Regions from separate parts of the Pedococcus sp. P2_E5 genome, predicted to be linked through region 2. Evidence: riboswitches for the same ligand, from Rfam matches in the RefSeq annotation. Region 2 holds a riboswitch; the other holds the start of a gene.
What was found. Region 2 has a riboswitch for cobalamin ahead of AC1DVZ_RS03225 (prenyltransferase/squalene oxidase repeat-containing protein). Riboswitches for the same ligand answer to the same signal wherever they lie in the genome.
Positions count from the first base shown of each region.

Region 1: another riboswitch for cobalamin. It lies ahead of AC1DVZ_RS10170 (ribonucleoside-diphosphate reductase subunit alpha); the one in region 2 lies ahead of AC1DVZ_RS03225 (prenyltransferase/squalene oxidase repeat-containing protein).

Region 1 is NZ_JBFUEP010000025.1:22,037-26,448, forward strand. It holds gene AC1DVZ_RS10160 (ATP-binding cassette domain-containing protein) at 1-687, opposite strand, end outside; gene AC1DVZ_RS10165 (DUF4185 domain-containing protein) at 770-1,930, opposite strand; cobalamin riboswitch at 1,998-2,239, shown strand; gene AC1DVZ_RS10170 (ribonucleoside-diphosphate reductase subunit alpha) at 2,377-4,412, shown strand, end outside.
Region 2 is NZ_JBFUEP010000006.1:32,260-36,671, forward strand. It holds gene ileS (isoleucine--tRNA ligase) at 1-1,246, opposite strand, end outside; cobalamin riboswitch at 1,616-1,742, shown strand; gene AC1DVZ_RS03225 (prenyltransferase/squalene oxidase repeat-containing protein) at 1,846-3,489, shown strand; gene AC1DVZ_RS03230 (hypothetical protein) at 3,489-4,343, shown strand; gene AC1DVZ_RS03235 (energy-coupling factor transporter transmembrane component T) at 4,350-4,412, shown strand, end outside.

The DNA of each region.
Region 1 (4,412 bases), on a different contig from region 2:
AGCGTTGCGGGCGCGGACCACGGTGCCGGCCGAAGCGAGCAGGTCGGACTTGGTGCCCTGCGCCACGATGCGTCCGTTGCCGATGACGACGAGGTCGTCGGCGATGACCTCGATCTCGTGGAGGAGGTGGGAGGAGAGCAGGACGGTGCCGCCCTGGTCGGCGAACCCGCGCAGGAGGTCGCGCATCCAGCGGATACCCGCCGGGTCGAGTCCGTTCGCGGGCTCGTCGAGGATGAGCACGTGCGGGTCTCCCAGGAGGGCGGTCCCGATGCCGAGGCGCTGGCGCATCCCCAGGGAGTAGTCCCGGACGCGCCGGTCGGCCTCGTTGGCGGTGAGGCTGACGAGGTCGAGCATCTCCTGGACCCGGGTCCGGGGCAGGCCCATCGTGCGCTGGGCAAGCGTGAGGATCTCGCGTCCCGTGCGTCCGGCGTGCTGTGCGGAGGCGTCCAGCAGGACACCGACCTCCGTGCCGGGGTTCGGCAGGTCGGTGAACCGGTGCCCGTCGACCGTGGCGGTCCCCGAAGTTGCCGGGGTGAGTCCGACGATGATGCGCATCGTGGTCGACTTGCCGGCGCCGTTGGGGCCGAGGAATCCGGTGACGCGACCGGTGGCCGCGGTGAACGAGACGTCGTTGACGGCGGTCAGTCCGCGTCCGTAGCTCTTGGTGAGTGAGTTGACAGTGATCATGCCGAGAATCGTGGCGCCGGCAGCCGCGTGGACACATCGGGGACAGACCCCATGCTCACCCTGAGGCGACCCTGATTCCTCCTCAGGGGCGGTCGATCTCGGCGAACACCGGCCTGCCCAGCGTCGGGTCCTTCAGGAGCCGGCCGAAGTCCGTGGTGTTGCGTGAGATCGAGATCAGCAGCCGGCCGTCGGCCAGCGCGATCCCCGGGTGGGCCAGGGGTGCGTACTTGAGCTGTCCGGACGGGTCCTGGAAGTCGGCCCTCGTCCCACGCTGCGCAGTCCAGGGACCGACCGGCGACTTCGACGACCACGCGTAGACCGTGTTGCCGAGGTCGCCGTCCCGCTTGGAGACGATGACGAAGTGGCCGTCCACGGCATCGACCGACAGGGTCTGGGAGACACCACCTTGGGCAGCCAGGATCACCGCCGCGCGAGCCTGCTCCGACACCCAGGTTGCGCCGTCCCAGAACTGCCACGTCGACCGGTCGCGCGCGTCCGCCACTGGCGCGCGGGCGGCATACAGGGCTCGTCCGAAGGAGTTGCGAGTGGGGAGCCGGGTGCCGTAGACGTAGAGCCAGTCCCCGCTCACCGTCATGGCCGAACCCCAGTTGACCTGGTCCGCCGCGGAGCTGTCGGGGGTGATGTCCAGCTGGTGGCGCAGCCGCGGAGCGCCACCAGGCGGCATCTCGAAGACCGTTGCGCTGCTACCGAGGTACGTGAAGTCGAAGTTCCCCGCCACGCCACGACGGATGCGTGCGGTGATCACGACGAGGAAGTCGCCGTCAGGCCTCGACACCGACGCCACCGACATGGGCCAGTGGACGACGCCGTCGGCTCGATCGGGGATCACCGGCCCTCGGGCGGAGGTCTCGACCTGCGACGTGCACAGCCCGCTCGTGACCAGCATCGAGTTCGCCACGATGCGTGGCGAGATCCCCTCACCGCGCACCGTGTCGCCGAACACCCACACGATCCGGTCGTCGGGGAGTCGGGCGCTGGCACCGATGTCACCGGCCTGCCACAGGGGCAGGTCCAGGCCCGCGACGATCCGGTTGAGCTGGGCGACCGTCACCGTGGGTGGTCTGCCCGTGGACGAAGCCGTCGGGCACGCCGGGGTGAGCCGGGGGTATGCCGTGGCGCTGGCCGACTGGGTCGGCTCACCGGTGCGTGGGGGCGCGGAACACGCCACCAGGGCAAGGAGGAGGAGCGCTGCGCCCGCGACTAAGGGGGTGGCGCGCCGCATGCAGGCAATCCTAGGGACACGACACGCGGACCCAACATGTGGTGCCGCACTTTGCGCCCACCACCCGCATATGGTGTCTCTTGCTGGTCCGAAGGCCGCGCAATCGGTCTTCGGGGCAAGAGGGAACCCGGTGAGATTCCGGGACTGCCCCGCAGCGGTAAGCGGAAACGACCGCCGTCATCAAGCACTGCTCGCACACGTGGGTGGGAAGCGACGGCCAGTAGGAACCGAGTCGGCGACCAACCAGATCACGGTCGCCGGCACGACACGTCCGCGAGTCCGAAGACCTGCCAGCGACCGCGCACACCGTGCGCGGTGAGTCGTGGCCTCGAGGGTGGGTCACACGGCATACGCAGCACCACATCGCACTGCCTTCCCGGATGCGTGGCTGCGTCGTCGTCTCCTCCTCGCGTCCGCGGCACCGATTCGCTCGCGAGGAGAGAGCAGTGACCGACACCAGCATCGAAGTCGTCGACAGTGAAGTCGTCGAACCCAGTGAGGTCGTGGAGACCCCGACCGCCCCGCGCCGCACGTCCATGGCGGTGCGCAAGCGTAACGGGGACGCCGAACCCGTCGACGTGATGAAGATCGTCCGCGCCGTCGAGCGCTGGTGCGACGACCTCGCCGAGGTCGACCCCATGGCGATCGCCACCCGCACCATCAGCGGTCTCTACGACGGAGCCACGACCGCCGAGCTCGACCGGCTGTCCATCCAGACCGCTGCCGAGATGACGGCTGCGGAGCCGGAGTACTCCCGGCTCGCGGCCCGGTTGCTGTCGAACTACATCGACAAGGAGGTCCGCGGACAGCAGATCGCGTCGTTCAGCCAGGCCGTGCGACTGGGGCACCTCGAAGGGCTGATCGGCGACGAGACGGCTGCCTTCGTCGAGGCGAACTCCCGCAAGCTCGACCACGCCGTCGACGTCAGGAACGACCGCCGGTTCGAGTACTTCGGGCTGCGCACCGTCTACGACCGCTACCTGCTGCGTCACCCCGACACCCGGATGGTCATCGAGACCCCCCAGTACTTCCTGCTCCGGGTGGCCTGCGGCCTGTCGCACACACCCCAGGAGGCGATCGCGTTCTACCAGCTGATGGCCTCGCTGGCCTACCTGCCCAGCTCGCCCACGCTGTTCAACTCCGGCACGCGGCACACCCAGATGTCGTCGTGCTATCTCGTGGATTCGCCCCAGGACGACCTGGAGTCGATCTACGACCGCTACACCCAGGTGGCCAAGCTGTCGAAGTACGCTGGTGGCATTGGGATCTCGTGGTCGCGGGTGCGGTCACGCGGGGCGCTCATCCGTGGCACCAACGGTCATTCCAACGGCATCGTCCCGTGGCTGCGCACCCTCGACTCGTCCGTGTCGGCAGTCAACCAGGGCGGCCGCCGCAAGGGGGCGGCGTGCGTATACCTCGAGCCGTGGCACCCCGACATCGAAGAGTTCCTCGAGCTGCGCGACAACACGGGGGAGGACGCGCGTCGCGCGCACAACCTCAACCTCGCCAACTGGATCCCCGACGAGTTCATGCGTCGCGTCGAGGCCGACGAGCAGTGGAGCCTGATCGACCCCAACGAGGTGCCGGAGCTCCCCGACCTGTGGGGCCCGGCCTTCGAGGCCGTGTATGCCGCGGCGGAGCGCGACGGGCGCTACGTCCGCCAGGTCGGTGCGCGCGAGCTCTACGGCAAGATGATGCGGACCCTGGCCCAGACCGGCAACGGCTGGATGACGTTCAAGGACGCCAGCAACCGGACCTGCAACCAGACCAACGACGAACAGGCGCCGGGTGCGCCGGTGGTCCACCTGTCCAACCTGTGCACGGAGATCATCGAGGTCTCGAGCAACGACGAGACGGCTGTGTGCAACCTGGGGTCGGTCAACCTGGCCCAGCACCTGACTGCGGGCCGTGACGGCGTGGACTGGGACAAGCTCCGGGCGACCGTGCGGACGGCCGTGACCTACCTCGACCGCGTCATCGACATCAACTACTACCCGTCGGCGCAGTCTGCGGCGTCCAACCCGAAGTGGCGACCGGTGGGCCTGGGCGTCATGGGCCTGCAGGACGTGATGTTCGCGCTGCGGCTGCCGTTCGACGGGGCCGAGGCGCAGGAGCTGTCCACCCGCATCGCCGAGGAGGTCTACCTGTCGGCCCTGGAGAGGTCCACGGAGCTGGCGGGGGAGCACGGTCCGCACCCGGCATACCCGCAGACGCGCGCAGCGCGGGGTGACCTGCAACCCGACCTCTGGGGCGTCACCCCGACCCAGGCACAGCGCTGGGAGGCGGCGCGGAAGGCCATCAAGGAGAACGGGCTTCGCAACTCGCTGCTCATCGCGATCGCCCCAACTGCGACGATCGCCTCGATCGCCGGCGCCTACGAGTGCATCGAGCCGCAGGTGTCCAACCTGTTCAAGCGCGAGACCCTGTCGGGGGAGTTCCTCCAGGTCAACACCGCCCTCGTGCGCGAGCTGAAGGCCCTTGG
Region 2 (4,412 bases):
TCAGGTGGTCGATGATCATCGCGTTGGCGTCGAAGACCTGGACACCCTCGTAGTCGGTGACGGGGTAGGTGAAGCAGCCGTCGGGACCGACGGGGATGACCGGCTCGATGCCTGCGGCATCGGTGACGATCTTGTCCTCCTCACCGAAGGCGCCCGCGGTGTGGACCAGCCCGGTGCCGTCCTCGGTGGTGACGAACTCCGCCGGGAACACCCGGTGCGCCCGCTCGTGGCCGAGGTAGTAGGAGAAGGGCGGGGTGAAGGACCTGCCCACGAGGTCGCTGCCCTTGAGCCGCTCCACGATCCGCGACTGCGGGTCGACGGGGTCGACGCCGTCGGAGGTGTCGGCGCCGAACAGGTCCTTGGCGTAGGCCGCGAGGCGCGCCTCGCCGATGAGGTAGCGCTCGGTGGTGCCAGTGACGTCGGACTCGACGACGACGTAGTCGATGTCGGGGCCGACCATGATGCCGAGGTTCGCCGGAAGCGTCCACGGAGTCGTCGTCCAGACGAGGGCGAGCTCACCCGTCTCCAGGCGCAGGCCCACGGTGACGGCCGGGTCCTGGCGGTTCTGGTAGACGTCGTCGTCCATGCGCAGCTCGTGGTTGGACAGCGGCGTCTGGTCGTTCCAGCAGTAGGGCAGCACGCGGAAGCCCTCGTAGACGTACCCCTTGTCGTACAACGCCTTGAAGGCCCAGATGACCGACTCCATGTAGTCGGGGTTGAGGGTCTTGTAGTCGTTGTCGAAGTCCACCCAGCGCGCCTGGCGGGTGACGTAGTCGCGCCACTCCCCCGTGTACTTCAGCACCGACTCGCGGCACTTGGCGTTGAACTTCTCCAGCCCCAGCTCGAGGATCTCGTCCTTGGTCTTGATCCCGAGCTGGCTCATCGCCTCGAGCTCGGCGGGCAGCCCGTGGGTGTCCCAGCCGAACCGGCGCTCGACCCTGCGTCCGCGCATCGTCTGGTAGCGCGGGATGAGGTCCTTGACGTAGCCGGTCAGCAGGTGGCCGTAGTGCGGCAGCCCGTTGGCGAACGGCGGCCCGTCGTAGAAGACGAACTCGTTGTCGCCGTTCGTGCCGGCCGACCGGTTCTCCACCGACGCGACGAAGGTGCCGTCCTCGTCCCAGTACCTGAGGATCCGCTCCTCGATCTCGGGGAAGCGGGGGGACGCGGGCACGCCGGAGGCAGCGCCTTGCACGTCGCCCTGGACGTCGCTCGGAACGGTGTCGCTGGAGACCTTCGGATAGGTCATGGTGTCGGCGGTCCTCACATCACTCGTGTTCTCACACGAGGACGACGTCGCCGGGATTCCCGACGGCACCGCGGTACCACCTCGCTTGCCGCACCCGCGCGCCCGAAGGGGCCCACGGCATACAGCCGCTCTTGCTCAAGGTTGTGACGGACCCACCCGTCCGGTTCTAGTGGGACACCGCCCCACGCGTATGCCGTGTGGTGCCGTGACCGTTCTTCCGGAGGCTCCCCGGTGATGGCCGGTTCACTGCCTGTGCACCCGAGTCTAGCGGGCCGTGACGAAGGGCACGTGCGCGCCGCCGGAGAGGGCGGCCGTGCGGTGTAGTCTGAGCCACGTTGCCCCAGGGCAACACCACGACGCGACACCCAGGGGAAGCCGGTCCAACTCCGGCGCTGACCCGCAACCGTAGGCCGCACTGAACCGCGGCGAGCCGGAACACCTGGATCGCGAAGCGGCTCCATTTCCGTCGAGGTACGCGGGGCGGAGCCCGGACACCAGGTCCGAGGCCGCCCCCCGATGTCGCTGTTGCGACGCCGGGGGTCTTTCACGTTCTGGTGCCGGTGCACCCGTCGCGACACCGTTCGCATTGAAGAGGCACCATGCACCGCACCCTCCGCAGCGCCCGCCCGGCCGCTGCCCTCGCCCTGACCCTGGGGGTCGCCCTGGTCCTGCCCGGCGCGGCGTTCGCCGGCACGACCGAGCCCACCCCCGTCACCACGAGCACGACGAGCACCGGGACCACGAGCACCGGCACCGGCACCGCCACGACCGACCCCAGCGGCTCGGCGACGTCGGCCACCATCACGACCCCGCCCCCTGGCGACACCTCGACGACCACGCCCGCCCCGGGCACGGGGACCACCGACCCGACGACCACCTCGTCGACGCCCGCGACGATCCCCTCCACGACCGGGACCGCCCCGAAGGCGAAGCTCACGGACCCGCTCAAGCGGCTTGCGTTCGGCGCCGAGTCCACCCTGCGCGCTGCGGCCGTGCTGCCGGGTGACTCCTCGGACCAGGCCGCCTATGCCGCCGGATTCATCGTGCGCACCCTCGCGACGCGCGGCGACCACTACAACTACCCGGCCTCGACCTTCTTCGACGGCGGCAACACGATCGATGCGATCCTCGGCCTTGACGGCGCCGGGGTCGGCCTCGACCAGGCCGACGCGTCCACCGACTACCTCGCGGCCCACGTCGACGACTACGTGGGCTACCCGGATCCCGCCGGCTCACCCACCGCCGAGACCTACGCCGGACCGTTGGGCAAGCTCGTCATCGGCGTGGTCGCGCAGGGCGGCGATCCCACCGACTTCGGTGGCCAGGACCTCATTGCCCGCCTCCAGGGCCTGATGACGGCCGACGGCCGGTTCTCCGACAAGTCGAACTACGGCGATCCGAGCAACCCGACCGGCGACTACTCGAACACCATCGGCCAGGCACTGGACGTCATCGCCATCGGCCGCGCCACGACCTCGGTGCCGCAGGTGGCCGGCGACTACCTGCTCGACCAGCAGTGCACCGACGGCGGGTTCCGGGGCAACCTCGACGTGGCCGGCGCCGCGTGCACGAGCGACGCCGATGCCACCGCCTTCGCTGCGCAGGCAGTCATCGGTCTGCTGGGCGAGGGCGACCCGGCGGCCGTCGACGCGCTGGAGTGGCTCAAGTCCCACCAGGCCGCGAACGGCGGCTTCCTCAACCAGGACGGCCAGTACAACGCCAACACCGCCGGTGTCGCAGCCCAGGCCTTCGCGGCTGGTCGGTACACGACCGAGCTGGCCCGGGCCCAGGGCTTCCTCGCCAGCCTGCAGTTCGACTGCACCTTCGCCACCGCGCTTCGTGGTGGCATAGCGTTCACCGCGGCGGACTACGCGACGCTGCAGGCAACGCCCGGCAACACGGCGGCGCTCGACCGAGCGCTGCGCGCGACCCCTCAGGCCACCCTCGGGTTGGCTGGCGGCTCCCTGCTCACGGTCACTGCCGAGGGCGCTGCGGCCACCGCGCCGACCCTCAGCTGTCCCAGCACCCCGTCGACCACCACCACGACCACCAGGCCCGCGGCTTCGACGACGACCGCGGCAGCACCCGTCCCGGCCGACCTCGGCGACCCTGGCTCGGCCACCCCGGGCAACCTGGCCTTCACCGGCGCCGACGTGGCCGCGGCGACCCTCCTCGGGGCGCTGCTGCTGCTCGCAGGGGTCGGCGCCATCGTGCTGGCGCGGCGCAAGGGCGTGCACGCCTGATGCGGCTGCTCACGCGCCTCGTCGCCGTCGCCGGACTCGTCGTCGCCGGCGGCCTCGCCCTCCCGGGTGGGGCCGCCCAGGCGGCGGCCTGCTCGGGCACGTCCGGGGTCACGGTCGTCATCGACTACGGCTCCAGCTCCAGCACCCTCTGTGCGGCCGACGCCACGGAGGCGGGGGCTGTCTTGGACTCCGTTGCCGAGGTGGCCTGGGTCCCGATGTATGGGGAGGGCAAGGTGGTCTGCAAGATCAATAACGTCCCCTCCTCCCAGACGTGCCAACGGATGCCTCCCGGGAGCGCCTACTGGGCGTTCTTCCATGCCTCGCGCGGCGGGTCGTGGATCTACAGCAGCACGGGGGTGGCCGACTACAACCCCGCCCCGGGCACCGTCATCGGGTTCGCGTTCGGGTCCGGCGGCGCTCCCAGCAGCCCACCTCCAGCCCCGAGCTCCAGCACGCCGAAGCCGTCGCCGAAGCCGAGCCCGTCGTCCAGCTCGTCGAGCAGGCCACCGGCGCCGACGCCCAAACCGGCAGGCACCACCCCGGCCCGGCCCAGCAGCTCCGGCACCTCCGGGTCGACCCCGGCACCCGGCTCCGGCGCAAGCACCCGGCCGGGCTCACCGGGCAGCGCGACTCCCGGCGCCAAGCCGTCGACCACCACGGCGCCCGGCACCACCACCTCGACGACATCGCCGGGCACCACCTCGGGCTCCACGGGGCGCGGTGAGTCGGACAGCGCTGCGTCGGCCACCCCCGACTCTGGTTCGCCCCTGACCCTGATAGCAGGCCTCGGCCTGGTGGGGCTGGTCGGCGCCGGCGCGGCATACCTCGCGGTGCGTCGCCGAGCGAGCACCTAGCCGCCCGTGCGCGCAGCAGGCACACCCCTGTCCCGTCACCTGCACCCTGTCGCCTGGTGGGTGTGGGCG